2 linked regions of the Phreatobacter stygius genome follow. The protein of the gene in region 1 binds, or shares a complex with, the protein of each later gene. Links are inferred from orthologs where the notes say so. Each region holds a gene or a part of one and is shown on either strand. Other genes may lie near its edges.

The links.
Region 2: the proteins of hfq (region 1) and E8M01_RS09250 are in contact, whole or in part, in a crystal structure (PDB 3VU3), measured with the Escherichia coli proteins. The link is inferred for Phreatobacter stygius from one-to-one orthologs.

Annotation. Positions count from the first base shown.
Region 1 is NZ_CP039690.1:6,658,407-6,672,984, forward strand. What follows is about bases 4,006-6,750. They hold hfq (RNA chaperone Hfq), read right to left. Parts: upstream 5,632-6,750; coding sequence 5,380-5,631; downstream 4,006-5,379. Other genes in these bases: hflX (GTPase HflX), read right to left, coding at 4,006-5,359; E8M01_RS31540 (D-amino-acid transaminase), read right to left, coding at 5,799-6,656. In the rest of the region: E8M01_RS31515 (gluzincin family metallopeptidase), read right to left, coding at 1-790; E8M01_RS31520 (PGAP1-like alpha/beta domain-containing protein), read right to left, coding at 803-2,116; E8M01_RS31525 (MBL fold metallo-hydrolase), read right to left, coding at 2,138-3,448; more of hflX, read right to left, coding at 3,983-4,005; nitrogen assimilation response regulator NtrX, read right to left, coding at 6,899-8,266; E8M01_RS31550 (sensor histidine kinase NtrY-like), read right to left, coding at 8,288-10,534; ntrC (nitrogen regulation protein NR(I)), read right to left, coding at 10,662-12,104; E8M01_RS31560 (two-component system sensor histidine kinase NtrB), read right to left, coding at 12,117-13,253; tRNA dihydrouridine synthase DusB, read right to left, coding at 13,250-14,290; E8M01_RS31570 (bifunctional 2-C-methyl-D-erythritol 4-phosphate cytidylyltransferase/2-C-methyl-D-erythritol 2,4-cyclodiphosphate synthase), read left to right, coding at 14,560-14,578. UniProt on the Escherichia coli protein: RNA chaperone that binds small regulatory RNA (sRNAs) and mRNAs to facilitate mRNA translational regulation in response to envelope stress, environmental stress and changes in metabolite concentrations.
Region 2 is NZ_CP039690.1:2,030,529-2,045,262, forward strand. Bases 4,970-7,870 are described here. They hold E8M01_RS09250 (catalase), read right to left. Parts: upstream 7,209-7,870; coding sequence 5,730-7,208; downstream 4,970-5,729. Other genes in these bases: E8M01_RS09240 (polyprenyl synthetase family protein), read right to left, coding at 4,970-5,378; E8M01_RS09245 (hypothetical protein), read right to left, coding at 5,439-5,642; E8M01_RS09255 (hydrogen peroxide-inducible genes activator), read left to right, coding at 7,310-7,870. In the rest of the region: E8M01_RS09220 (ABC transporter ATP-binding protein), read right to left, coding at 1-812; E8M01_RS09225 (ABC transporter permease), read right to left, coding at 809-1,708; E8M01_RS09230 (ABC transporter permease), read right to left, coding at 1,710-2,627; E8M01_RS09235 (ABC transporter substrate-binding protein), read right to left, coding at 2,853-4,370; more of E8M01_RS09240, read right to left, coding at 4,461-4,969; more of E8M01_RS09255, read left to right, coding at 7,871-8,230; leuD (3-isopropylmalate dehydratase small subunit), read right to left, coding at 8,241-8,834; leuC (3-isopropylmalate dehydratase large subunit), read right to left, coding at 8,837-10,261; E8M01_RS09270 (NADPH-dependent FMN reductase), read right to left, coding at 10,251-10,820; E8M01_RS09275 (isocitrate lyase/PEP mutase family protein), read right to left, coding at 10,892-11,740; E8M01_RS09280 (ABC transporter ATP-binding protein), read right to left, coding at 11,771-12,496; E8M01_RS09285 (ABC transporter ATP-binding protein), read right to left, coding at 12,489-13,277; E8M01_RS09290 (branched-chain amino acid ABC transporter permease), read right to left, coding at 13,277-14,266; E8M01_RS09295 (branched-chain amino acid ABC transporter permease), read right to left, coding at 14,274-14,734.

The sequences.
Region 1 (14,578 bases):
GGTTGAACAGCTCGCGCAACGGCCGGCCTTCACCGTAGAGCGCCTCGCCGAATTGCTGGGCGATCCGGCTGAAGGCCTCGGCCGTCCTCATCTCGCCGCCGGTTTCCAGCATCACCTGACGCAGCAGCCGATCGGTGCGCACCGCCAGCATGACTGCGCCGAGATCGGCGATCGCCTCGTGCATGGCCAGCGACTGCGGCGAGGTCGCGTTGTAGAGATCGGGCGCGATCCCGTCGAGGATCGCATGGGTCGTCTCGTGAGCGACGATGTCGGGCGACAGGCAGGTATGGACCAGTTTGCCCGGCTTGGTCGGGTCGTCGACAAAGAAGAACTGCAGGCTGCGCGAATCCCGGTGGTAGAAGGCATTGGCCATCTTGCCCGCACGGGGCACGACCAGCAGTTGCTCGCCGTTGAAGGCCCAACACAATTTGCGGCCGAGCACGTCGGGCGTCTCGAAGATCGACATCATCTTCATGACCGCGGTGTACACGCTCACCTGCTTGAAGCCGGCCGAGTCGAAATCCAGTTCGCTCTTGACCTCGTAGCGCCCGGGCGTGCGGCCCTTGGGCGCAACGAAACGCGCGCCCGGCATCACCGCTCCGGTATCGGGGTCGAGGTCGATCACCGCGACGCGACGTGACACCGGTCCATCGAGCATTGGCTCGGTGGCGGTAAATTCCCAGCCCTGCATGAGCGTCTTCGCGCCCTCGGCGGCGTGGCCGGGTTCGGTGTCCATGTATTTCAGCTTGACGACTTTGGTGTCCGGCACGGGCGGCTTCTTCGCAGCCATGAGCGTCTCTCCCTACTTGTCGGTCACGGCGAACTGGACCGGCCTTTGCGCCGACGGCTTGCCGACGAAGCGCACCCGGTAAAAGCCCGGCTTGCCGATGGCCGGCAGGCGCAGCTTCAGGATCGGGATCGGCGGGCCGGAATAGCTGACCTTCAGCGCCGCGCCGAAGGCAGTGAAGGGCTTGCCCGGCCCGTCCGAGCTCTCCAGCACCACCTTGCCCTTGACGCTGACGACGGGCGCCGAAGGCGCGATCACCAGTTCGACCTCGTCGCTCTTGCCAATGGTGAGCGACTGTACCGAAAGCGCTGCGGTCTCGGTGCCCGCCGCGCCGAGCGGCGGGGTCGGAAAATTCTTACCGAAGAGCCGAAAGAAGACAGCGTTGAACGTCGTCTCGGAGAAGAAGCTGGCATGTTCGCCGACAACCAGCTGCTTCTGCGCCGATTTCGGCAGCGCACTCCACATCGGCACGGTGCCGTCGCCGGCATCTTCGGAGCGGGTCACCTGCTTCGAGCTGGAGCCGACGTTGACGCGGGTCGCGGTCTTGTGGCCGGTTCCGGCGAAGTAGAAATAGCGGATATGGGCAGGCGCCTTGGCCTTGGCGAGCGTCGCATGAACCCAGGCGGCGCGTGCCACCAGGACGGGATCGAGCCCGAGGCTGCCGGCGACCGTCGGGTCGTAGATATTGAGCTCGCCGAGCGTTCCACCGGCCTTGATGTCCCAGCAGGCGGCCTCCCCGGGCGCCGGCAAGAGCTGGTATCCCGAGGGATAGCGCCGGTCGGCGGCGATCTCGCGAAAATCGGCGGCGCTGATCCCCATGGCGCTGTCGAGGCCGAGAATGCGCGCCAGCGCCAGCGGCGCGCCGAGATGCGGCGTCGCCAGCGTCATGAAGGCATTGACCTTCCTGAACCAGGGCCTGGTGTCGAACTTGCCTGCCTCCAGCGCCAGGCGGCCGACGAGGCCGCCCATGCTGTGGGCGACGATGGCGATCGACGTCGCATTGGCGGGCAAGGCATCGAGCCGGGCGGCCAGTTGCGCGGCAAGCGCCTCGAGATCGCGCCGCCAGTCATAGGCAAAGAGGTGCAGCCGGTCGCCCGATCCGCCTTCCTTGAAGCCGATCGCTCCAAACGTGTCGAGCAACGGCTTGTAGACGTCGAAGCAGGAGACCTCCCGCACGATATCGCCGACGACGAGATCCTCGCGCAGCAGTTTCTGCTTGCGCTTATAGCCAAAGGCGACCTCGAGCGGCGTCGGCGGCCAAACCTCCTCGCCATCGGGGGTCGACAGGATGGAGCCCATCGTTCCCGGCACGAACACTACACATTTCATCTCTGCCTCCCCATTGAACAGTCATTGCGTCGGGTCGAGCGTGCAGCCGCATGCGCAGCTATGCGCTGAGCTGCTGCCGCCGGCCCAGTTCAGCCTGATATGGCCAAGGCCCGAGCCGCCGGCGCCCCCCGGCCGGTCTTCGGTGCGGCGCTCGTCCTTGCCGGCTGCGGGATGGCCGATGTGCCATCCCGACGCGGTCAGCCCTGTCAGCGAAGGCGTCAGCGGATGCCCGTAGCTATTCTTGTGACCATAGGAGAGCGCCGCCCGCGGCGTGCTGGCGCCCGGCCTCGCCGGAGCCACGCCCGGAGCGCGGCCGCCGTGATGGGCAACGGCGAAGGCCCCGATCGCCTTTCCAGCGGCGAGTGTCGGGACATCGGCGTAACCCGCGTCTCCCGGCAGCAGGATCGGATCTTTGCCAACCGGCCCCCACACCCAGACCGAGATGCCGGTCCTGTTCTGGTTACCCGTCGGGCCCGTGCAGCGTTCGAGAGCGATCTGGCTCGTGGAGAGGATCCCATGGCCATTCCAGATCATCAGCGCGCCGCCGGCGCGGGTGATGGAGCTGGCCATTAGCGATTGCGGGCCCGGCCCGAGCCTCTGGAGCGGCGCGATCCATGTCAGCTTTTGCGCGGCCGGATAGATGTTGGCGGCTTGGAAATGATCGTAGTGCCAGTGGGTGAGGATGACCTTCGGCTGGTGGCAGAGACAAAGGCCGCCCATCGAGTTCGGCCAGGTCCCGACATCCCTGAGCACGCCGGCGCCGAGATCGACATAGGCGACCACCTCTCCGGCGGAGGTCACCAGCGCGTTGGCCGCCCCCTGCCCCACGTCGAGCACGAAGACCTGGTCGATCGCGGATGTCGGCAGCGCCCGCTCGATCTCTGCTTCGGGCCTGATATCCGGGGTCAGGTCTGTGGCCCGCTCCAGCGCCTTCACGCGCCTCCTGGACAGGGGCCGCACCGAAATCCTGGCACGTTGCGGCGGCCCGGCGATAGTGTCGTAGACGTCGGCTGCGCCGTTCGGATCGGGATCCAGCTCGATCTGCGACCATTCCGGCAAGCCGCCCAGCGGGTGGCGCTTGAGCCAGTCAATCGCGGCCGGCGTGCCGCCCCGGGCGTGGACCTCGACCGCATAGACCGGGGCGCGGTTGACGCGGCTGCGCCAGTTGCCCGGCGCAATCCGATAGCCAGGCGCATAGGTCTGGTCGAAAAATTGCGCGTCGACCGCGTCGAACAGGACAAATTCGCCATCCTCGCCTTCGATCAGGAGGGCATACATGAGCGGCGGAATCTTGAAGGGACCGCCGTCGCGCCGTCGGAAGAAGTCGTGCATAGCCCCCTCCAAGTAATCCCTCTGCTCACCGGTTCCGCGCAAGCCACTCCAACATCTGCATCACTTCGGTGTCATGATTTCTCTATGAATAATCAAATTTTCAATTCGTTTATAGTAGCCAGACTGGAAGCTTTGCCGGCCATCCGATGGCTCACTATTCGGGACGCTGAACTTGCTCAACGCGCACGGGTCAAGCAGACAATGCTCTTGAACCAGCCCCCACCGCCATTCGAAGAGATTGATCCCGGTCGGCCCGCAACTGTCGTGGCGATCGGCCTGATCGCTATCAACTTCAGCGTGAATTCAGCGTGAGTTACCGTGGGATCCGTCGCCGTCGCGTTCGGCCATCGTTCGCCCGATGCCGGCGAGGCTCGTCAGCCCTCAGATCCGCGTGGCCGGAGGCATCGGCTTCGGGTGGGTCCCGGTGAAACGCGTGGCGCATCGACCCTCTCCCACGAAGGCGTGGGCGAGGGTCGATGCGCCGCCCGCACGGCATCATCCCTATCAGCTACTCGCTATCAGCCACTGGCTGTCTCAGGCCGCCTCGCCCGGCTGTCGGAGCCGCCGCTCCAGCTGCGACCGCTTGGCCGGCGCGATCCTGAGCGTCACCAGGGTTTCGCCGCTTTCCAGCGCCTGCCGGCTTTCGACCTCGGCATTCTCGTGGATCCAGTTGAGCGTACGCCCGTCGGCCGCCGAGACGGTGACGGTCAGCCGGTCGTGGCCGGCGACGACACGCTCCTCGATCGCCGCCAGAAGCTCCGGCAAGCCCTCGCCGGTGACCGCCGAGACGAGATAGGGGCGCTTCTCCTGATCGTTGCGGGCTGCCCGGTTCAACGCCTCGGTGCGGGCCTCGCCGTCGAGCAGGTCGACCTTGTTCCAGACCTCGATCAGGGCCCGCGTCTCGGCAATGCCGAGTTCGCCGAGGATCGCCGCGACATCGGCGGCTTGGGCTTCGGTGTCGCCATGGCTGACGTCGCGCACATGCAGGATGACGTCGGCCTCGATCACCTCTTCGAGCGTCGCGCGAAACGCCGCCACCAGCATGGTCGGCAGGTCCGAGATGAAACCGACGGTGTCGGACAGGATCGCCTTGGCGCCGTGCGGCAGCCGCAATTGCCGCAGCGTCGGATCAAGTGTCGCGAACAGCATGTCCTGGGCCAGCACGCCGCCGGTGGTCAGCGCGTTGAACAGGGTCGACTTGCCGGCATTGGTGTAACCGACCAGCGCGATGATCGGATAAGGCACGCGCTTGCGGCTTTCCCGGTGCAGGCGGCGGGTCCGGGTGACCTGGGCCAGTTCACGCTCGATCCGGGTGATCCGTTCCTGGATCATCCGCCGGTCAGCCTCGATCTGGGTTTCGCCGGGGCCGCCGAGGAAGCCGAAGCCGCCGCGCTGGCGCTCCAGATGGGTCCAGGAGCGGACCAGCCGGCTCTTCTGATAGCTGAGATGGGCGAGTTCCACCTGCAGCGCGCCTTCCTTGGTGCGCGCCCGCCGGCCGAAAATCTCCAGGATCAGGCCGGTGCGGTCGACCACCTTGGCCTTCCAGGCCTTTTCGAGATTGCGCTGCTGCACCGGCGACAATGCCGCGTCGACGAACACCAGGCCGGTCTCGTAGGCCGTCACCAGGCCGGCGATCTCCTCGACCTTGCCCTTGCCGAGCAGTGTCGCCGGCCGCGGCATGGCGAGCGTGACGATCAGGGATTCGACCACGTCCAGGTCGATGGCGGCGGCAAGCCCGGCCGCCTCGTCGCGCCTGGCCTCGGCCGAGCGCACGGTTTCCGGCCCCTCGCTGGTACGGCCGCGCAACGGCCGTACCGGAACCACGACGAGCACGCGCGTCGGTTCGCCACGCGGCTCTTCCGGCGCACCGGACTGGGAAAGCGAGATGATGTCGGGACGTCGTATTTCCAAGCCAGGCCTCGAGAGTGGTCTCAGCCCTTTTCGCCTTCCCCGTCCTGCGGTTCGAACAGCTGGACCGGTGCGCCGGGCATGATAGTCGATATGGCGTGCTTGTAGACCAATTGCGAGTGGCCATCGCGCCGCAGAAGTACGCAGAAGTTATCGAACCAGGTGACGACGCCCTGAAGCTTTACGCCGTTGACGAGGAAGATGGTGAGAGGAACCTTGTTCTTGCGGACGTGATTGAGAAAGGTGTCCTGGAGGTTCTGGGCTCGATCCGCCATTGTGTTTTTCCGTTGTTGCCGCGGCAGAAAGTGCGCCGCGAAGGTTGAAGAACCGGCTTTTCGACCGGCTCCGAGCTTCTTCTTGACTGCCTATTAGAGGCCGATCGGTCCTCCCCGCGCAAGCGGGGCGGCCGTCACGGCCTCGTGTGGTCCTCATGCCTCGCGCTTCAAGCGATCTCCGCCACCTCGTGAAATTTCGAACGCAGATCGGTGGCGATCGAGCCGGGCGCGCCGTTGCCGACCGGCCGGCCGTCGATCGCCACGATGGGCATGACGATGGTCGTCGCCGAGGTCAGGAAGCACTCGCGCGCCTCCTGGGCCTCGGCCACGCTGAACTGGCGCTCCTCGATCCGGACGCCCTCGCGGGCGCACAGATCGAACAGTGTCGTGCGGGTAATGCCCTTGAGGATGCCGTTATCGGCATAACGGGTCACCAGCACGCCGTCCTTGGTGACGATCCAGGCATTGGTTGACGATCCCTCGGTGACGAAGCCGTCCTTGTCGACCAGCCAGGCCTCGTAGGCGCCAGCCTCGCGCGCCGCCTGCTTGGCAAGGCAATTGGGCAAGAGCCCGACCGACTTGATGTCGACCCGCTCCCAGCGATTGTCGGGCAGGGTAATGACCTTGACGCCCTTGGCGGCATTGGCGTCGCCCTTGGACATGTCGACCGATTTGGCGGTGATCACCAGGGCCGGCGGCGTGCCGGGCTTCGGAAAGGCGTGATCGCGCCGCGCCACGCCGCGGGTCACCTGCATGTAGACGAGGCCCTCGCGCACCCGGTTGCGCCGGACCGTCTCGCGCAGCACCACGCTGAGCGCGCCGCGCGACATCGGCGAGGCGATCTTCAATTCGTTCAGCGAGCGCTCGAGCCGGTTGAGATGGCGCGTCTCGTCGACCAGCCGGCCGCCCGTCACCTCGCAGACCTCATAGACGCCGTCGGCGAACTGATACCCGCGATCCTCGATATGGACGGCTGCCGAACCATGAGGCAGGTAGCTGCCGTTGACATAAGCGATGCGGGACATGGTCGGGCTCCTGTTCGGGCTTGCCGATCGTCAGTTGGGACAACGCTCGCAGCGCGGGCCGCCTGACGCCTTGCAGAACGCGGTGCGGTTGCACCGCACTGCAACACCAATCTGACACGGTTCCGCCGGTCAGCGAAGGCCGGACATGCCCGGCCCGCGCAAAGCCGCCCTGACGAATTTGCGGGACGCCGCCGCGGGGATCGCCGCGGCGCGGGCCCCGGACGGCGGCGATCGCCGGCGAATCAGCCGACGCTCAGCGCCTTCAGTTTGCGGTGCAGCGCCGAACGCTCCATGCCGATGAACTCGGCGGTGCGCGAGATATTGCCGCCGAAGCGATTGATCTGGGCTGCCAGATATTCGCGTTCGAAGGCTTCGCGCGCCTCGCGCAGCGGCAGGGCCATCAGGTGTTCGCCCCCCTGGCCCTGCGGCATGGAGGGCACCGCCGAGCCGACATCGGGCGGCAGCATGGAGACATCGACCACCGCGTCGGGATCGCCGCCGGCGAGGATCAGCACGCGTTCGATATTGTTGCGCAATTGGCGCAGATTGCCCGGCCAGTCATGCGATTGCAGCACCGCCATGGCGTCTTCGCCGATCTTGCGCTTGGACAGGCCCGTGCCGGCCGAGATCTGGTCGAGGAAATGCTCGACCAGATCCGGGATGTCCTCGCGCCGCTCGGCCAGCGACGGCACCCGGATCGGCACCACGGCCAGCCGGTGGAACAGGTCTTCGCGGAAGCGCCCTTCGGAGATTTCGGTCTGGATGTCGCGCGCCGTCGACGAAATGATCCGGACATCGACCTGCACGCGGGTCGCCCCGCCGACGCGCTGGAAGCTCTGCTCGACCAGCACCCGCAGGATGCGGTTCTGCGTCTCGCGCGGCATGTCGGCGATCTCGTCGATGAACAGGCTGCCGCCATGGGCCTCTTCGAGTGCGCCGACCTTGCGTCCCCCGCCGTTCTGGCTCTCGGCCCCGAACAGCTCGATTTCCATGCGCTCCGGCGTGATCGCCGCGGCATTGATCACGATGAACGGCCCATTGGCGCGCACCGAGGTCGTGTGGATGGTGCGGGCGGTCAATTCCTTGCCGGCGCCGGAGGCGCCGAAAATCATGATCCGGCTGTTGGTCGGCGCCACCCGCTCGATCGTCTGGCGCAGCTGGTTCATCGCCGAGGAGCGGCCGACCAGCCCGGTGGCCTGCCCGGAAATCTGCCGCAGCGCCTTGACCTCGCGCCTCAGCCGGGAGGTTTCGATGGCGCGCTCGGCGACCAGCACCAGCCGGTCCGACTTGAACGGCTTTTCGATATAATCATAGGCGCCGCGCTTGATCGCCGAGACGGCGGTCTCGATATTGCCGTGGCCGGAGATCATCACCACCGGCACGTCCGGATGGCGTTCCTTGACCACGTCGAGAAGCTGCAGGCCGTCGAGCCGGCTGCCCTGCATCCAGATGTCGAGGAAGATCAGGTTGGGCCGACGCGCCTCGATCACCGCCAGCGCCTCGTCGGAATTGCGGGCGGTGCGGGTTCGATAGCCTTCGTCGTCCAGAATACCCGCGACGATGTCACGGATATCCACCTCGTCATCGACCACCAGAATATCGCCTGCCATACTACGAAACCCGTTCCGATCTCACTCGGCCGCCGTGGCGGATGCCACGACGACTTTCTGGTCCTTGAAACTCAAGCGGATGCACGCCCCTCGTATCCGTCCCTCGGCATCTGGCGGCGCGTCGAACAGGCCGAGGCCGCCGCCATGCTCTTCGAGGATCTTGCCGACGATCGCGAGCCCCAGTCCCGTTCCCTTGGTGCGGGTGGTGACATAGGGCTCGAGCAGCCGGTGACGGTTCTCCTTAGGTAAGCCCATTCCGTTGTCGATCACGTCTATCGCAAAGAAAGGCGGATTTGCGACCAGGCGCACCATGATGCGTCCCTTGCCGCGCTCATCCTCAGGAACCGCCGCGATCGCCTCGGTTGCGTTCTTGATGATATTCGTCAGGGCCTGGCTGATCAGGCGGCGATCGAACGAGGCCGGCCACGGGCCTTCGGCAATATCCGCGGCGATATCGATCTCGGGATAGCCGATGCGCATCATGAACACGGCTTCGCGCACGGTCTCGGCGACGTCCTCGCGCTCGAACACCGGCTTCGGCATGCGGGCGAAGGAGGAGAACTCATCGACCATCCTGCCGATGTCGCCGACCTGGCGGATGATCGTGTCGGTACACTGGTCGAAAACCTCGCGGTCCTCGGTGATCACCCGGCCGTATCGCCGCTTCAGGCGCTCGGCCGACAGCTGGATCGGGGTCAGCGGGTTCTTGATCTCATGGGCGATGCGGCGCGCGATATCGGCCCAGGCCGAGGTGCGCTGGGCCACCACCAGGTCGGTCACGTCGTCGATGGTGACGACCGCGCCATGGGCACCCTCCTCGTCGGCCTCCAGCGCGACCCGCACCACCAGGGTTCGTTCGCGCCCGCCGCGCACCAGCATGACCTGGCCCTGGACCAGATTGGCGCCGCCCTGGCCCGCGCGGCCGATCAGGTCGGCGAGCTCGGGCACTTTCTCGGCCAGCACCGCCCCCGACAGTTCGGCACTGGCAAGGCCCAGAATGTCGGCGGCCGAGCGGTTCATCAAGGTGACGTGGCCGGCCTCGTCCAGGCCGAGCACGCCGGCGGTCACGCCCGACAGCACGGCTTCGGTGAAACGCCGGCGGCTGTCGATCTGGTCGCGGGCGCTGATCAGATCCTCGCGCTGCTGGCGCAATTGCGCGGTCATCTTGTTGAACGTGTCGCCGAGATTGGCGAGATCGCCCTCCGACTTGCGGATATGGACTTCGACGGCGAGATCGCCGGCCGCGACCTGGTCGGCGGCGCCGATCAGGCGCCGGATCGGCTGGACCAGGCGGTTGGCGAAGCTCAGGCCCAGGAACACCGACGACAGGGTCACCAAAAGCGCGATCAGCGCGAACATCAGGGCGAAGGCGATCTGCAGGCCAAGCCTGCGGTCCTGCAGCTGCTGATATTCGAACAGCCCGAACTGGGTTGCCCTGAGGTGCTCGCCAATGCGCGGATTGATCGGCCGGACAATGTAGAGGAACTCGTCGATCCCGCGCTTGAGCCTGAGGATCGCCTCGATGAAGTCGCGCTCGCCGCGCGAGGCGACATTGACGATGATGTCGTCGGTCTTGCTCACCTCGTCGAGAATCGACGCCGGAATGCTGAAATCGACCTGCACCGGCAGGTCGGCCGCCTCGACCACGCTGCCGTCGGGGCGGACCAGCCTGACCACCGCGAAACCGCGCACCAGCGCCTGGGCGGTCAGGAACCGTTTGAAATCGACCTGCCGGCTGTCCAGCGCCCGGATCCGCTCGATATCCTGGGTCAGCGCGCCGGCTTCCGCCCGGACCAGCTCGATCTGCTCGCCGACATAGGCATTGGCGACCTGCGCCGAGGCCTCGACGGCGCGTCTCACACCGCCGGAGAAAATGCCCTCCATGCCCCGGTCGAGCGTCACCGAGGCGGCCACCGCCAGCACCGCCACGGGAATAGAGGCGACGAAGGCGAACAGCCGCACGACCCGTTCGTGCAGGCGCGAGGCGGCCTGGCCGCTGCGCCGGGCGCGCCTCAGCGCCAGGATCTCCCGGACGATCATCAATACCAGCAGCAGCACCAGGACGGCATCGACCACCAGGACGCTGAGCACGACCTCGTGGGTCGGCGTCACCGGCGAGAGCCCGGTGACCAGCAGGAAGGTGACGAGCCCCGCCAAGAGGGCGACGCCGACCATGACGGGCCCTGCCCGCCCGGAACGCAGGCGCGGCATGCTCGCCGCGCTGTCGATGACACGGATCGCGGGATCGGGCGGTGCTTGAGCCGTCATGCAGTGAATGCTCTCCGGACGGAGCGTCGAGCAGCCCTTATTGGCAGCTCGACAGCCCAATCGCAAAGGAATCCTGCGGCCCTCTTACAACAACTGTGTCCGAAAAGTCACGTAATCGGGCTTCACGTCACCGCGAGGTGCGGATCACCTGGATGTCCAGGTCGCGCACTTTCTTGCGCAATGTGTTGCGATTGACCCCGAGCAGATCGGCCGCCTTGATCTGGTTGCCGCGGGTCGCCGCCAGCGCCGCCGAGATCAGCGGGATCTCCACTTCGCGCAAGACCCGGTGATAGAGGCCGGGCGGCGGCACGTCGTCGCCGAACGATTTGAAATAGGTTCCCATGTGGCGTTCCACCGAGGCCATCAGGGTCTCGTCCTCGCGTGCCGCCTCGCGCGACGACATCGGCTCCGGCGTCGACAATTCATTGTCGATGATCGGCCCGGTGATGATTTCCTGCGGATAGAGCGCGGTCAGCCGCCGGATCATGTTCTCGAGTTCACGGACATTGCCCGGCCAGCGATAGCGCTTCAGTTTCTCCATCGCGCCGGAATCGATCTGCTTGGCCGGCAGGCCCTCGCGCTCGGCCTGGGCGAAGAAGTGGCGGACCAGATCCGGAACGTCGTCGCTGCGCTCGCGCAGCGGCGGCAATCTCAGCGGCACGACATTCAGCCGGAAGAACAGGTCCTCGCGGAACATGCCCTGCTGGATCTGCTGGCGCAGGTCCTTGTTGGTCGCGGCGACGATCCGGACATCGGCCTTGATCGGCGTGCGCCCGCCAACGGTTGTATATTCGCCCTGCTGCAGCACCCTGAGCAGCCGCGTCTGGGCCTCCATCGGCATGTCGCCGATCTCGTCGAGGAACAGCGTGCCGCCTTCGGCCTGCTCGAACCGGCCGGGATTGCGCGCCTGCGCGCCGGTGAACGCGCCCTTCTCGTGGCCGAACAGCTCGCTCTCGATCAGGTCGCGCGGGATGGCCGCCATGTTGATCGCGACGAAAGGCCCGGCGCGGCGCTTGCCGTAATCATGCAGGGCGCGCGCGACCAGTTCCTTGCCGGTGCCGCTTTCGCCGACGATCATCACCGTCAGGTCGGTCTGCATCAGCCGGGCCAGGACCCGATAGATGTCCTGCATGGCCGGCGACCGGCCGACCAGGGGGATCGTGTCGGCGTCGGCCAGCGGCGCCTTGCCGCCGAGCTTGCCTTTCGGCTCGGCCAGCGCCCGCCCGACGATCGACACCAGTTCCTTCAGGTCGAACGGCTTCGGCAGGTAGTCATAGGCGCCGCGTTCGGAGGCCTTGATCGCGGTCATGAAGGTGTTCTGCGCACTCATCACCACCACCGGCAGCTCCGGCCGGAGCTTCTTGATGCGCGGCAGCAGATCGAAGGCGTTCTCATCGGGCATCACCACGTCGGTGATCACGATGTCGCCGTCGCCCTGGGCGACCCAGCGCCACAGCGTCGTGGCATTGCCGGTGAGCCTGACGTCATAACCGGCCCGCGACAGCGCCTGGTTCAGCACCGTCCGGATCGCGGCGTCGTCATCGGCGACCAGGATCGTTCCCGTCGGCATAGGTGAACCTCGTCAAAGAGCTTTGCGGCCGTTGATGTCGCCGTGCGACACGCGCGCCATGGGCAGGAGAATCCGGAACAGGGTCTTCCGGGGCTGACTGTCGCATTCGACAATGCCGCCATGGTCGCCGACGATCTTGGCGACCAGGGCGAGCCCGAGGCCGGAGCCCGAGCTCTTGGTGGTGACGAAGGGGTCGAACAGGTGCGGCAGCAGGTCGTCGGGCACGCCTGGGCCGTTGTCGCGCACGCAGACCTCGAGCGGCAGCGCGACCCGGGTCGCCGTGCCCGGCATGGTCAGCCGGACACCCGGGCGGAAGGCGGTGGAGAGCATGATCTCGCCCTCGCCGGTGTGGTCGCCGATCGCCTCGGCCGCATTCTTCATCAGGTTGAGGAAGACCTGGATCAGCTGATCGCGATTGCCGAACACCGGCGGCAGTGACGGGTCATATTCCTCGGCGAAACGGATGTGCCGGGCAAACCCCGATTGCGACAGCTTCTTCACATGTTCCAGCACGACATGGATATTGACCGGCTCGCGCTCCACCGGCCGCTCGTCGGAAAACACCTCCATGCGGTCGACCAGCTTGACGATGCGATCGGCCTCGTCGCAGATCAGCCGCGTCAGGGTGCGGTCCTGGTCGTCGACCGAGGTTTCCAGAAGCTGGGCGGCGCCGCGAATGCCCGACAGCGGGTTCTTGATCTCGTGCGCCAGCATGGCGGCGAGCGCCGTGACCGAGCGCGCCGCTCCGCGATGGGTCAATTGCCGGTCCATCTTGTCGGCAATGGTCCGTTCCTGAAGCATGACGACGACGGCGCCGGCACGCTCCGGCATCGGCGCGACATAGATGTCGACCACCCGCTCCGCGCCGTTGCGCGGCGTGCCGAGATCGACCTTGTATTCGTTGACCGGCGCGCCGCGATCGCGGACCTGCTCGATCAACGCCAGCAACGGGCTGCCGAAGGGCACCAGCTCGCGCAGGGCGTGGCGCTGCAGCACCGGAATCGAGGCCTGGAAGAAGGCTTCCGCGGCGGCATTGCCGTCGAGGATCGTGCCATCAGACGAAACGCTCACCACGGGATGCGGCAAGGCGTTCAGAATCGAATCATGCGCCTCCATCGACGAGGCGGCAGGCTTGGTCGCAAGCGTCATGCTGCAGCCCTCCAGGCCAGCGCGTCATAGGCCTCGTCGAGCGCCGCGATCACCTGTTCCGGCTGGTCGAGGGTCAGCACCCGCCGGCGCGCCGCCGACAGCGTCATGGCCGAAGCGCCGGCCTGGCCGGCCGCCACGTCCAGGGCCCAGCCGAGATGTTTGCGGGCATGGCGCACGCCGACGGCGACGCCGTAATGGGTGAGCTGCGCCTCGTAGAGCTCGACGGCGACGTCGCGCTGGCTGGCGAGATCCGGATCGGCCGGCACCGCCATGCCGGCCAGGTGGGCCGCCACCTGGGCCAGGAACCAGGGTTTGCCCTGGGCGCCGCGGCCGATCATCACGGCATCGGCCCGCGCCCTGTCCAGGCAATCGGAGGCCTGCTCGACGGTCGCGACATCGCCATTGGCGACCAGCGGCACGCCGATGGCGGCGCGCACCTCAGCGATCAGCGACCAATCCGCCTGCCCCTTGTAGAACTGCTGGCGGGTGCGGCCGTGCACGGTGATCAGCTGGATGCCCGAGGCCTCGGCGCGGCGCGCCAGCTCCGGCGCATTGATCGATGCCTCGTCCCAGCCGAGTCGCATTTTCAGCGTCACCGGCACATCGACTGCCGCAACGGTGGCCTTGATCAAATTTTCAGCAAGATCGAGGTCGCGCATCAGCGCCGAACCGGCATAGCCGCCGGTCACCCGCTTGGCCGGGCAGCCCATGTTGATGTCGATGACCTTCGCGCCGGCACCGGCGGCCACCTTGGCCCCCTCGGCCATCCAATGCGGCTCGCAACCGGCGATCTGGACCACGTGCAGGTCGAGCCCGTCGCCTTCGGCGCGCAGGCGCGCCTCTTCCTCGCCCAGCGCCAGGTCGTCGCTCGGCACCATCTCGGACACCACCCAGCCGGCGCCGAAGCGCGCCACCATCCGGCGGAACGGCGCATCGGTGACACCCGACATCGGCGCAAGCGCCACCGGGCTGGCGATCCGATGCTGGCCAATCGACAAAGCCACGGCCGAAGGCGTCGTGGTCGAAATGTGAGCCATCCGAATGCCTATTTCCTGTGCGTCTAACTGAGTGCCTACAGTTTAGACATCATTGCCGCACTGCACAAGAGGATTGCTGTGCTGATCGACAGGAAGACAGCCGCGGCCCGGGCTGCCGGCGCGGAATTCCCGCCCGGGCCATGGCCTCATCATGCGGCCAAGGCGGACCGGCGCCGGAAGGCCGGCGTCACCGGCGCAGTCTCTGGTCCCGGCCGGCCGTAGCCGGTTGGAGAATTCCGGGCTAGGTAACGGGTGAACGGGCCCGACGCATGATGAAACCGACCAGAA
Region 2 (14,734 bases), 4.6 Mb from region 1 along the record:
CCGAGCCGGTCGCCCGGCAAGGTTCGCCCGGGCACCGGGATACATTCCATCAGGCCGAGCGTGTAGGGATGTTTCGGTGCGTTGAACACCTCTTCCGCGGTGCCGCTCTCGACGATCTCGCCGGCATACATGACCGCCACCCGGTGGGCCATGCGGGCGACCACGCCAAGGTCGTGGGTGATCAGCAGGAGCGCGATGCCGAACTCCTTCTGCAGGTCCATCAGCAAGCGGAGAATCTGCGCCTGGATGGTCACGTCGAGCGCGGTGGTCGGCTCGTCGGCGACGATCAGGTCCGGGCCGCACATCAGCGCCATGGCGATCATCACGCGCTGGCGCAGGCCGCCGGACAGCTGATGCGGATATTGGCCGAGCCGCTGGCTGGCATTGGCGATGCCGACCTTTTCGAGCAGGAACACCGCCCGCTCGCGGGCTTGGGCGCCGCTCGAGCCCTTGTGCAGCCGGTGATGTTCCATCAGCTGGTCGCCGATCGAATAGGCCGGGTTGAGCGCCGTCATCGGCTCCTGGAAGATCATGCCCATCCGGTCGCCGCGCAGCGCGTTCCAGCGCTGCGGCCCGGCGGCGACCAGGTCTTCGCCGGCAAGCGACAGGCGGCTCGCCTGGCGACTGGCGCGCGGCGGCAGCAGGTCCATCACCGACAGCGCGGTCATCGACTTGCCGCAGCCACTCTCGCCGACCAGGCACAGCGTCTCGCCGCGCGCGATCGAGAATGAGACGCCGCGCACGGCGTGCAGCGTGCCGGCGGCGACCGCCAGGTCGACCTTCAGGTCCTTGACGTCGAGGACGGTGCTCACGAGCGGCCCTCCGGCGCGGTCACGTCACGCAAGCCATCGCCCATCATGTTGATGGCGAGCACAAGGAGCGCCAGCGCGCTGCCGGGAATGGCGATCAGCCAGAACGAGAAGAACATGAAATTTTTGGCCTCGGAGATCATCAGGCCCCAGGACGGCAGGGGCGGCTGCACGCCGAGACCCAGGAACGACAGGGCAGCTTCGAGCAGGATGGCGCTGGCCGCCTCGACGGTTGCCACCACGATCAGCTGGGGCGCGACATTAGGCAGGATCTCGCCGAAGATGATGCGTGCCTTGGAGGCGCCGGCAGCCTCGGCCGCGGCGACATAGTCGAGCGAACGGACCTGCTGGGTCGCCGAGCGCATGACCACGGCGAAGCGATCCCATTTGAGGAAGCCGAGCACGGCGATGACGATGCCGAGCGTGCCGCCGACCATGGCGACGACCGCGAGCGCCACCAGCACCACCGGCAGCGCCAGGCGCGTGGTGATCAGGAAGGTGATGGCCATGTCGACGCGGCCGCCGAAATAGCCGGCCGACAGGCCGAGCGACGTGCCGATGGTGCCGGAAATCATCATCACGGCAAAGCCGATCAAGAGCGAAATCTGGGCGCCGTAGAGCAGCCGCGAGAGATAGTCCCGGCCGAGATTGTCGGTGCCGAGCGGATGCGCCCAGGTGCCGCGCTCGTACCAGATCGGCGGCACCAGCCGGTTCATCAGGTCCTGGGCATAGGGATCGTGCGGTGCCGCCAGCGGCGCGGTCAGCGCCATCATCAGGATCACCAGGAACAGGCCGGAACCGAACAGGAGGCCCTTGTGGCCCTTGACCCGCCGCCACAGGCGGACGGCCCCGGACGGCTCCTTGACGTCGAACACATTGGCTTGGGTCGTATCCGTCATCTCATGCCACCCTGATGCGCGGATCGAGCCAGGCATTGACCAGGTCGGCGGCGAGCGTCAGCCCGACATAACCGACCGACAACAGCATCAGCACCGCCTGGATCACCGGAAAATCCTTCTGGCTGATCGCCTGATAGGCGAGATAGCCGAGCCCATCGAGGGCAAATACGGTTTCGACCACGATCGAGCCGCCGAGCAGGAAGCCCATCTGCACCGCGGTCAGCGCCACCACCGGCACCAGCGCATTGCGCAGCGCGTGTTTGATCACCACGGTCGACGACGGCAGGCCCTTGGCGCGGGCCGTGCGCACATAGTCGGAGGCGAGCACGTCGATCATGCCGGCGCGCACCAGCCGCATGAACGGCGGCGTCACGTAATAACCGAGCGCGATGGTCGGCATGACGAAGTTTTCCCAGCCGTCGGCACCGGAGACCGGCAGCCAGCGCAGGCCAATGGCAAAGACCATGATCAGGCACAGCGCGAAGAAGAAGTTCGGCAGGGCCTGGCCGACCACGGCAACCGCGAGGCAGAGCCGGTCGACCCAGGAATTCTGCCAGATCGCCGCCATCACCCCGAGCGGGATCGAGACGACCAGCGCGAAACCGATCGACAGCAGGCCGAGAATGAGGGTCGTGCCGATCTTCTCGCCGATCAGGTTGACCACCGGCGACTTGAAATAGAGCGATTGGCCGAGATCGCCGGTCACCGTGCGGCCGAGCCATTCGAGATATTGCAGCAGCAAAGGCCGGTCGAGGCCATATTGCTGGCGGATCATGGCAATGTCCTCGGCGCGCGCGCCTTCGCCGGCGATCGCGATGGCGACGTCGCCCGACAGCCGCAGCAAGAGGAAGGCGAGCGCCGAGACCGCAAACGCGACCAGCGCGGCGAGCCCCAAACGCTTCAACGTGTAGATCAACATCGGTTCAGTCGTCCTGACTTCTCAAGCCGCGCGGGCCGCGCGCCGATCTCATCCAAGCAGGCGTCAGTCCGTTCATCCCGGACCACAAGCTTGAAAAGCAGCACCTGGAGCGGTGATCCCGCCCCAGGTGCTGTCCTGCCATTTCAGGCCCGCCATTGTCACGGGCGCTCGAGCTGGTCAACCGCCCATCAGCCCGCGGCGCAGGCTGGCGATGGGCGGCGGTGGTTACCTCCAGCGCATCTCCCAGAACCGCGGCATCTCGTCCGGATAGGGCGTGAATTCGAGGTCCTTGGTCGCCGCGTAGAAGGTGACGAGCGAATAGAGCGGCACCGAAAAAGCCTGTTCCGAAATACGCGCGAGCGCATCGCGATAGGCAACCTTGCGCAGTTCCGGATCGGTCACCGTGTCGCCGCGCGACAAGAGCGCGATCAGCTCGGGATCGCGGGTCGTGTCGTCGTCGACACCCTTGTAGAACACCGAGGTCGACGCCGAGGTGTCGTTGACCGAGAACGAACCCCAGGTCTGATGCGCCAGCCCGACGCGGTTGGCGCGGTTCTGCTCGCGGAATGTCGCATACTGGCCGAAACGCAGGGTGGCGCGGATGCCGACCGCACGCAGGTAGTTGATCATCGCCTCGGCCTGGTTGCGCTCGCGATAGGAGTGCAGCTCCAGCTCGAAACCATTGGGGAAGCCGGCTTCGGCGAGCAGCTGGCGCGCCTTGGCCGGGTCATAGGCGAATTGCGTCGCCTTCGAGTCGTCGCAGCCGAACTGGGTGCGGAAGCAGATCGCGTTCAGCACCTGCGAACCCGGGCCGACGAGTTGCGACGCCATGGTCTGGCGGTCGATGGCGTGATTGATCGCCCGGCGAACCCGGACGTCGCGCAAGGCCGGCGTTGGCGACTGCTCGGATGTCGCCATCTGCAGGAAGGCAATGCGCATGGTCTCGCCCGAGACGATCTGCAGGGTCGGCACCGCACGCATCTGCGTCGCCTGGTCGGGCGCGATGTTCATGATGAAGTCGAGCCCGCCGGCGAGCATTTCGGCGACCTGGGTCTGGCGGTCGGGAATGAAGCGGATGACCACGCTCTCGATCGTCGGCTGCGGCTTCGGGCTGTCACGGAAATAGTCGGGATTGCGCCGGAGCGTGATCTGCTTGCCGATCTGGTGCTCGGTTACCCGATAGGGGCCGGTGCCGATCGGCTTCTCGTTCATGCCGCGCGGGCCGACCTGGGCATAATATTCGTTCGGATGGATGACGATCGGACCGGCGAGATATTCGATTGCCGCCGGGAACGGCCGGCGGGTGACGATGCGGACCTTGAACTTGTCGATCTTGTCGACCCGCTGGATCCAGCTGACATTCTGCTGGGTCACCGACTTGTTGGCCGGATCGGACACGTAGTTCAGCGTGAACACCACGTCGTCGGCGTCGAATTCCTCGCCATTGTGGAACTTCACGCCCTGGCGCAGGTCGAGCTCCAGCGTGCGTTCGTCGATCCAGCGCCAGGCGGTGGCGAGCTGGCCGCGATATTCATTGGTCTTCGGGTCGCGGAAGATCAGGGTGTCCCAGACCTGCTGGCCAAGGATCACGCCGATGCGGACGCTGTTGTAATAGGGGTCGACGTTCTCCGGCACCTGATCATAGCCGAACCGCACCGTATTGGCGCGCTTCTGCGCCTCCGCCGGCATGGCCAGCCCCATGAAAACGGCCGCGCCAAGCACCAGCCCCCAAAAACGCCTCATCGCCACCCTCGTCCTGTCTTACCCTGTAGTCAGGGATTATCCTGATCCTGTCGGTCCGCACAAAAAATTGTCAAGGCGACAACCTGTGCATCAGACCTGCCGAAAGGCAATAAAATGGGCGGCCTCGCCCAGGATCGCGGCCTTGGGCCCGAACGGCGCGAGATGGCGGCCGGCCGCGGCAACCAGCCGGTCGAGTTCGGCGCGCGCCCAGGCCGGACCGTAGAGCGAGACCAGCGTGCCCTTGCCGCGTTCGGCATCCTTGCCGGTCGCCTTGCCGGCGCTCGCCGCATCGCCCTCGTGATCGATCAGGTCGTCGGCGATCTGGAAGGCGAGGCCAATGGTCGCACCATAGGCCTCCAGCGCGCTGCGCTCTTCCGGGCTCGCCCCGCCCAGCACCGCGCCGGCAAGGCAGGCAAAGCGGATCAGCGCGCCGGTTTTCATCGCCTGCAACTGGCGGATCTCGGTTTCGGCGAGCGCCAGCGGCGCGCCACCGGCAAACCGCCCTTCGGCCTCGAGGTCGAGCATCTGACCGCCGGCCATGCCGCCGAGCCCGGAGGCGCGCGCCAGCAGCAGCAGCAGTTCGGCGCGGACCCGCGGGTCGGGGTGGACGGCGTCACCGGCCATCACCTCGAAGGCGAGTGTCAGCAAGGCATCGCCGGCGAGGATCGCGGTCGCCTCGTCATAAGCCCGGTGCACCGTCGGCTGGCCGCGCCGCAGGTCGTCGTCGTCCATCGCCGGCAGGTCGTCATGGACGAGCGAATAGCAGTGAATGAGCTCGAGCGCGGCCCCGGCGCGCACCGCCCGGGGTTGCGGCACGCCGAACAGGTGCGCCGTCTCGGCCACCAGAAACGGCCTCAGGCGCTTGCCGCCGGCCAGAACGCCATGGCGCATGGCGCCAAGAAGCCGGGGCGGGCGGGCGGTCTCGCCGGCGCGCGCGGCTTCGGACAGGATATCGTGAAGGACTGCTTCGACCAGGGAAGCAGCCTGGGCCAGGCGGGTCTCGAACATCGTCGAGGCGTGGCCGAGGATGGCGCGCGCGTCAAGCCCCGCGCGCCATCGCGGCGCGCGTCAATTGAGCCGGTAGAGCACGCGGAACTGCGCCGGCGCGGCGTTGATCAGGGTCTGGCCGGTCATCGGCAGGATCGAGATGATGCGGTCGGCGGCAATGCCGCGATCGGACAGGGCGCTGTTCAGCGCCTCGATGCGGGCATCGGTGACGAACTCGCTGACCGCATCGGCACGGTTCGAGGCGGCATGCTGGGCGATGGTCATGGCAATGATCCTTGGAACAGAGGGAAATGTGGCAGGCAAGACGGCCCGCCGGCCGCGGCCGGCGGGCCCGACGTCGTCAGGATGACGTCATTCGGCGGCCAGGCTGCGCGGCAGGTCGGTGACGCCGAGGCCCATGCGGGAGGCGACGCCAATGCCGTAATCCGGATCGCAGCGATAGAAGTGGCCGACCTGGCGCTTGACGATCTCGACCGGCACGCCCTGCATGGCCTCGGCGATATTGTCCATCAGCCGGTTGCGCTCGGCCGGGGTCATCAGCCGGAACAGGTTGCCGGGCTGGCTATAGTCGTCATTGCCGGCACGGTGATCGTAGCGATCGGCATCACCGGAAATCGCCAGCGGCGGTTCGCGATATTCAGGCGCCTCGGCCGGCCCGTTGACCGAGTTCGGCTCGTAATAGGCATCGGGATTGCCGGTGTCGTTGCGGAAGAATCGCATCGCCCCGTCCTTGTGATAGTGATGCACCGGGCAGCGCGGGGCATTCACCGGCAGCGCCTCGTAATGGGTGCCGAGCCGGTAGCGATGGGCGTCGGCATAAGAGAAGATGCGCGCCTGCAGCATCTTGTCGGGCGAGAAGCCGATGCCCGGCACGACGTTGGACGGCGAGAAGGCAACCTGTTCGACCTCGGCGAAATAATTGTCCGGGTTGCGATTGAGCTCGAGCACGCCGACCTCGATCAACGGATAGTCGGCATGCGGCCAGACCTTGGTCAGGTCGAAGGGGTTGTAGGCGGTCTTTTCGGCATCGGCCTCCGGCATGATCTGGATCGCCATCGTCCAGCGCGGGGACTGGCCCCGCTCGATGGCGCCGAACAGTTCCTCCTGATAGCTCTCGCGCGACCGCGCGATGACCTGGCCGCCCTCGGCATTGGTGTGGAACTTGTGGCCCTGCTGGGTCTTGAAGTGGAACTTGACCCAGAACCGCTCGTTCTTGGCATTGATCATCGAATAGGTATGCGAGCCGTAGCCGTTCATGAACATCGGCGCCACCGGCAGACCGCGGTCCGACATCAGGATGGTCACCTGGTGCAGGCTTTCCGGCGACAGCGACCAGAAATCCCACATCGCGGTCGGCGAGCGCAGATTGGTGCGCGGATGACGCTTCTGGGTGTGGATGAAGTCCGGGAACTTCAACGGGTCGCGGACGAAGAACACCGGCGTATTGTTGCCGACCAGGTCCCAATTGCCTTCGTCTGTATAAAACTTGACGGCGAAACCGCGGACGTCGCGCTCGGCATCGGCCGCGCCGAGCTCGCCCGCAACGGTCGAGAAGCGCAGCATCAGGTCGGTCTTCTGGCCGACCTTGGCGAACAGGCCGGCACGCGAATAGCGGCTGATGTCCTGGGTGACGGTCAGCGAGCCATGGGCGCCCCAGCCCTTGGCATGAACCACCCGCTCCGGGATCCGCTCGCGGTTCTGGTGCGCGAGCTTCTCGAGCAGTTGATAGTCCTGCATCAGCAGCGGCCCGCGCGGCCCGGCGCTCAGCGAGTTCTGATTGTCGGAAACCGGCGCGCCGGCGGAGGTGGTCAGGGTCGGCCTGTGGGGCATGGCGATCTTCCATCGGGGTTGGATGGAACCGTTCTAGGCCGCGCTTGTCGATCAAGACCAATAGGATTATCCTGACGTTCCAATCAGAAAAACTGATCGTCATGGTTTCCTTCAAACAACTCCGCTACTTCGACGCGGTGGCCCGGCTGAAACATTTCGGCCAGGCCGCCGAGCACTGCGCGATCACCCAGCCGGCGCTCTCCATGCAGATCCAGGATCTGGAGCAGGAGCTGAAACTTCAGCTCATCGAGCGGCGGCGCAAGGGCATCCAGTTGACCGAGGACGGCCGCGAGATCGCGCGGCGCGCCCAGCGCATCCTGGCCGACATCCGCGACCTCAGGGATTATGCCCATCATCGCGGCGCGGGGCTGTCGGGCACCTTGCATCTGGGCGTCATCCCTTCGGTCGCGCCCTATATCCTGCCGCGGTTTTTGCCGCTGTTGCGCGACGCCTTTCCCGATCTCGAGGTGCATATCCGGGAAACCCAGACCCGCCAGCTGACCCGCGAATTGCTCGATGGCGGGCTCGATCTCCTGCTCGCCGCCCTGCCGGTCGAGCATCCCGACATCGAGACCATCAGGCTGTTCGAGGATCGTTTCCTGCTGGCGCTGCCGGCCTCGCGCCAGATGCACGGGCGGGTCCAGGCCACTCCCGACCTGTTGAAGGACGACCGCCTGCTGCTGCTCGAGGAAGGCCATTGCCTGCGCGACCAGGCCTTGACCTTCTGCAGCCTGCGCAAGGTCGAGAATATCGACACATTCGGCGCCTCCAGCCTGTCGACCCTGGTGCAGATGGTGGCCAACGGCCTCGGCCTGACGCTGCTGCCGGAGATCTGCGTCGAGGTCGAAGCCCGCCACGGCCCGCTGAAGCTGATGCGCTTCGCCGATCCCGAACCGAACCGGGTGCTGGGCCTCGCCTGGCGGGCGAGCTCACCGCGCAAGCGCGACTTCGTCGAGCTCGGCCGGATGATCGTCGCGGCCCGGCCGGAATTCCCGGCGCGCGCGGATGCAACCAAAGGCTAGCGCCGGCCTCTCACATCGGCTGGCGCCAGGCCTCATACTGCTCGATCTGCCCGATATAGTTGATCGTGAAATCAATCTCGTCGAGGCCTTCCAGCAGGCAGTGCTTGCGAAAGGCATCGATCGGGAAGTCGAAGGCTGCGCCGCCGGATGTCGCGACGGTCTGGCCCGCAAGATCGATCTCGACCGTCATGCCCAATTCATCTCGCAGTCCTGCCAGCAGCAGTTGCATCTGTCCGGCCGGCAAATGGATCGGCAACAGACCGTTGATCAGGGCGTTCTGATAGAAGATGTCGCCGAAGCTCTCGGCAATGACCGCTCGGACGCCAATATCCTGCAGCGCATAGACCGCGCCCTCGCGGGACGAGCCGCAGCCGAAATTCGATCCGGCGATCAGCACTTGCGCGCCGCGATAAGGGTCCTGGTTCAGCACGAAATCCGGCCGCTCGGCCCCATCGGCCTGATAGCGCAGATCGCGAAAACAATAGGGTCCGTAACCGAGCTCGCGTTTTTGCGCCAGAAAGCGCGCCGGCAGGATCTGATCGGTGTCGACATTGTCCAGGGCCAGGGGCACTGCGACCGACTGCAGGCGGGTGAATGCCAGCATGTTCAGGACCTCGTGACGTCGACCGCGTGCCCGTGCAAGGCCACCACCGCGGCCATGGCAGGGCTCATCAGATGGGTTCGCACGCTGGCGCCTTGCCGGCCGACGAAATTGCGGTTCGACGTCGCGGCGCAGCGCTCACCTGCCTTTGCCAGATCGCCGTTCATGCCGACACACATCGAGCATCCCGACATCCGCCATTCGAGGCCGGCGTCCTTGAAGACACGATCCAGTCCTTCGGATTCAGCAACCTCGCGCACGGCCATCGAGCCAGGCACGACCAGTGCCGGAAGCACGGCCCGGCGGCCGCGCAAGACCTCGGCTGCGGCGCGAAGATCCTCGATGCGCCCATTGGTGCAGGAGCCGATGAAGACCCGGTCGAACCGGATGTCGGCCATCGGCATGCCGGCCGACAGGCCCATATAGTCGAGCGCCTCCTGTTTGCTGGCGCGGCGCGACGGGTCGGCGATCGCGGTGGGGTCCGGCACACAGCCGTTGACCGACACGCTGTCCTCCGGGCTGGTGCCCCAGGTGACCATCGGCTCGACCGTGCCGGCATCGATTTCAATCTCCTGGTCGAAGCGGGCATCGTTCTCGCTCGCCAGCGCGCGCCAGGAGGCAACCGCCTGATGCCACTGGTCGCCGGTGGGGCTGAAGGGGCGCCCCTTCACGTAGTCGAAGGTCTTCTCGTCCGGCGCGACGAGGCCGAATTTCGCGCCCGCCTCGATGGTCATGTTGCACAGGGTCAGGCGCCCTTCGATCGAAAGCGCTTCAACCGCTGCACCACAATATTCGATGGCAAATCCGGTGCCGCCGGCGGCCCCGATCCGGGCGATGATCGCCAGGATCAAGTCCTTGGCCGCAACCCTCGGCCGAAGCTGGCCGGTCAGGTGGATCCGCATCTGCTTCGGCTTCTTCTGCCAAAGCGTCTGGGTCGCCAGCGCGTGGGCGACCTGCGAGGCGCCGACCCCGAAGGCAAGCGCGCCCAGGGCACCATGGGTCGCGGTGTGGCTGTCGCCGCAAATCACCGTCAAGCCGGGCAAGCTCAGGCCGAGCTCCGGCCCGATGACATGGACGATGCCCTGCCGCGGATGCGCAAGGTCGAACAGCTTGATCCCGGCCGCGGATGTGTTGGCGCTCAGGTCGGATATGATCTCGCGGCGCGAACGAACATCGATCGTCTCGACGCTGCGGTTGTCGGTCGGAGCGTAGTGGTCGGCGGTGGCCGTGGTCAGATCAGGACGCCGGACCGGCAGGCCCTTGCGCTTGAGCAGCGCAAAGCCGTTGCGGGACCCCTCATGCAGCAAGTGCCTGTCGATATAGAGCAGCGTGCCGGCGATCGGGTGCTCCATCACGGAATGTCGCGCCCACAGCTTGTCGAACAGCGAGCGCGGCACTGTCTCGCCTGGCGGCATCGGGTCAGGCGACATGAGAGAACCTCGCGAAACCGAGCGTCTGCTGCGCCAGCAGCTTGAGGCGCGCATCGATGTCGGGATTGGAACAGCGGCCCTCGGCGTCGAACCGGCACTCGCTCGAATTGATCGCGACGCCCATCGGGGTGGGCCAGCCGCGCAGGGCATGGATGACCGCGCGCAGGCTGGCGAGCGTCGTCCCCATCGCCTGGTCGCCATAGGCACAGACGATGGTGCCGATCGCCCGGCCATCGAGATAGGGCCGCGCATCGCCGCGCAGCTCTTCGACGCAGTCCAGGGCGTTCTTGATCATGCCGGACATGATGCCGTGATAGGCGGGCGTCGAGATGATCAGGCCGTCACAGCGGCGGACCGCGTCGATCAGCCGGATGGCCCTGCCGTCCGACAGCCTGCCGGCGCCATAATTGGGAAAATCCAGGTCCGCCGAAACGAAGGCGGCGATATCAGCACCGTCGGCCTCCGCGTGGCGCAGGGCGGTCATCAGCGCCTTCTCGCTCGAGGAATTGCCGGAGGTCGTGCCGCCGATGCCGATAATATAGGGACGATACCGAGCCATGGCTGTTCAACTCCCTCGTGCGGTTGATCCGAAGGCAGGCCGATGCGGCCGCGCCGACCTGTGATGACACCTCAAGGCGCACACGCGCGCAGGCGTTTCCATTCTTCGCCGCCGGCACGGACCGCCCCGTCCTGGATGCCGATATCGCCTGGAGGCACCGGATGGCGTCCCGTCAGCCGCGCGGCCTGAAGAACCTCGTCCGAGATTCCCATGACCGATTTCAACAGGATGCTCGGCAGGATCGCGATCCGATAACCCATGGACGCGGCATCTTCGAACGAGACGTCAGGGGTCTTGCCGCGCCAGACGATGTTCAGGAGACAGGGTCCCTGAACCCGTCGTGGAATCGCGGCCATTTCGTCGAGGTCTTGCGGCGCCTCGACAAAGGCGACGTCCGCGCCGGCCTCCAGCGCCCGGTTGGCACGGTCGATCGCGGCGTCCAGGCCCTCGACCGAACGCGCATCGGTGCGGGCGATCAGGACGAAATTGCCGGTCTCGCGCGCCATGGCCGCGGCCCTGATCTTCGCGATGAACTCGCCGGCCGGAACGATCGCCTTGTTGTCGAAGTGACCACATTGCTTCGGAAACACCTGGTCTTCGATATGCATGGCGCCGACGCCTGCCCGCTCGTATTCGCGAACCGCCCGCGCGGCGTTGAGTTCATTGCCGAAACCGGTATCGCCATCGGCGATCAGCGGTATCGACAAGGACCGGGCGACCCGGCCGGCCACGGCCACCATCTCGGTCATGGTCAGCAGGCCAAAATCCGGAAAGCCATGTGACGCGGCAACCCCGGCGCCGGTCATATAGGCGGCCTTGAAACCGGCGCGCGCGATCGCCCCCGCGGTCAGGCAGTCATAGGCTCCCGGCGCCAGGATCAGCTCGCCTGTCTGAAGCAGTTCTCGCATCGATGAAGCCATTGCCGTCCTCATTTGACCCGTGATTTGGCGTCAAACGCCCAGATAGGATTTGATTTCGGACTGCCTTGCCGTGATTTCGTCGCCCCGGATCATGTCGACGATGCGCCCGTTCGCCATGACGTAATGACGGTCGGCAACGGCGGCGGCGAAGCGATAGTTCTGCTCCACCAGGAGGATGGTGTAACGCCGGGCGCGCAGCCGCCTCAGGATGTGGCCGATCTCCTGGACGACCACCGGAGCAAGTCCTTCGGTCGGTTCGTCCAGCAGCAGAATGCGCGACCCTGTGCGGAGGATCCTGGCAATGGCCAGCATCTGCTGCTCGCCACCGGACAGCTTGGTGCCCTGGCTGTTCAGCCGCGCTCGCAGGTTCGGAAAGAGGCCGAGGACGTCGTCCATCGACAGTCCGTCCGGCTGCAGGACCGGTGGAAGAAGCAGGTTTTCCAGAACCGTCAGCGACGAGAATATGCCGCGGTTCTCGGGACAATAGGCAACGCCCATGCGGGCGATCCGCCGCGCCGGCAATCCGATGGTCTCGGCACCCGCGATCTCGATCGAACCGGCTCGACCGGGCAGCATGCCCATGATCGCCTTGAGCGTGGTCGATTTGCCCGCGCCGTTGCGGCCCAGAAGCGTCACCACCTCGCCATCCGCCAAGTCGAGATCGACGCCGTGCAGGACATGACTTTCATCGTACCAGGCATTCAGGTCGCGAACCCTGAGGAGGCAGTCGCGTCGATCGGCAGCGCTGTCAGTCATGGTCGGATCCGATATAGGCTTCCTGAACCTCGGGATTGCTGGAAACAGCCGAATAGTCGCCCTCGGCCAGCACGCGCCCGCGCGCCAGCACGGTAATCCGGTCGCAAAGAGCGGCCACGACCGGCAGATTGTGTTCGACCATCAGGATGGTGCGGCCCTTCCGGATGCGCATGATGAGCTGCGAGACGCGCTCGACATCCGCAGCCGACATGCCGGCCATCGGTTCGTCGAGCAGCAGGACCCGCGGCGCCAGGGCCAGTGTCGTCGCCAGTTCGAGCGCGCGTTTGCGGCCATAGGGCAAGAGCGCCGCATTGACGTTACGGAACTCGACCAGGCCGACCTGTTCGAGAATGGCATCGGCCTCCGCCTCCAGGTCGGCAAGCGATCGATCGCTTTTCCAGAACTGGAAGATGCGCCGGGTTCGGCTCTGCAGCGCGACACAGACGTTCTGCACGGCGCTCAGGCCCGGAAAGACCGCCGAGATCTGGAACGATCGGACGAGACCGCGTCGCGCGATATCGGCCGGATCGAGCCTCGTGATCTCGTGCCCGTCGAAAAAGATCTGCCCCGCGGTCGGCGTGAGAAATTTCGTGATCAGGTTGAAACAGGTCGTCTTGCCGGCGCCGTTCGGGCCGATCAGCGCATGGATGCTGCCTTCCATCACCTGCAGATCCACCGCGTCGACGGCGCGGAAGCCCGAAAACTCCATCGCGAGCTGACGGGTCTCGATCATCACCCGGGACGTCGGCCGGCTATCCTTGATCGTCGGCTGCGCGGACATCACAGCGGCCTTCCGATCTTGCGCGAAATGACGCCGACGATGCCATCCCGGAACAGCAGAACCGAGATCACGAAGATCAGTCCCTGCAGGAAGACGACCCATTCGCCGAAACCCGCCAGATAGTTCTGGCTGACCACGATGACGGCCGCACCCACGATCGGGCCGAGGATCGTGCCGACCCCGCCGACCAGCGTCATCAGCACGACTTCGCCCGACGTCGAGATGTGGACATCGACAAGCGAGGCGATCTGAAAAACGACCGCCTTCATGGACCCGGCAAGCCCGGAAAGGCCGGCGGAAATGATGAAGACGGCCAGCTTGTAGAACCTCACATTGAGCCCGAGCGATATCGCGCGGGGCTCATTGCCGCGGATCGCCCGGAGCACCTGCCCGAACGGCGAAAATGCCAGCCGGTAGGTGAGCAGCAGCGTGACCAGGAAGACCGTCGCGATGACGAAATACAGGCTCACGTCGTTCTTCAGGTCGATCATCCCGAAGAGAGTGCCGCGCGGCACATTCTGGATGCCGTCCTCGGCACCGGTGAACGGCGAACGCAGGGCGACGAAATAGATGAGTTGGGCAAGGCCCAGCGTCACCATCGTCAAGTAGATGCCCTGTCGGCGGATCGCCAAGGCGCCGAAGACAGCGCCGAGCACAACACCGGTCATCGTTCCCAGTGCGACCGCGGCCTCGGGCGGCAGACGCCAGACCAAGGCTGCATAAGCCGCGACATAACCGCCTGCGCCGAAAAAGGCGGCGTGGCCGAAGGACAGCAAGCCGCAATGACCAAGCAGAAGATTGAATGCGATCGCGAACAGGGCGAAGCACAACAGCTTCATCAGGAAGATCGGATAGACGAAGGCGGGCAGGACGATCAGCGCCACGGCCAGCGCCAGGAATATCCAGCGGAAATGCCGACGGTCCCGGGCCGGATCGGAGATGGCCGCGCGTTGGGGCGCCTCGGTGACGAATGGCGACGAGATGGACATGACTGTCTCAGTACTTTCCCAACAGGCCTGAGGGGCGGATCGTGATGACCACGATCATCGCGACAAAAATGACGACGGAAGACGCCTCCGGATAAAAGATCTTGGTCAGGCCTTCGAGAATCCCGAGAGAGAACCCGCTGATGATCGAGCCCAGGATCGAGCCCATGCCGCCAATGACCACGACGGCGAAGACGACGCTGAGCATTTCCACGCCCATTTGCGGACTGATCGTGTAGATCGGCCCGGCGAGCACGCCGGCAAAGCCGGCCAGGGCTGCCCCGGCGCCGAATGTCAGCGTCACCAGCATCGGCACATTGACGCCAAAAGCCGAGACCAGGTCCGGGTCTTCGTTGGTGGCCCGCAGGTAAGAACCCAACCGTGTCTTCTCGATCGCATACCAGACCGAAAAGCAGATCAGGATCGACACCACGATGATCCAGGCGCGATATTTCGGCAGGAAGACGAAGC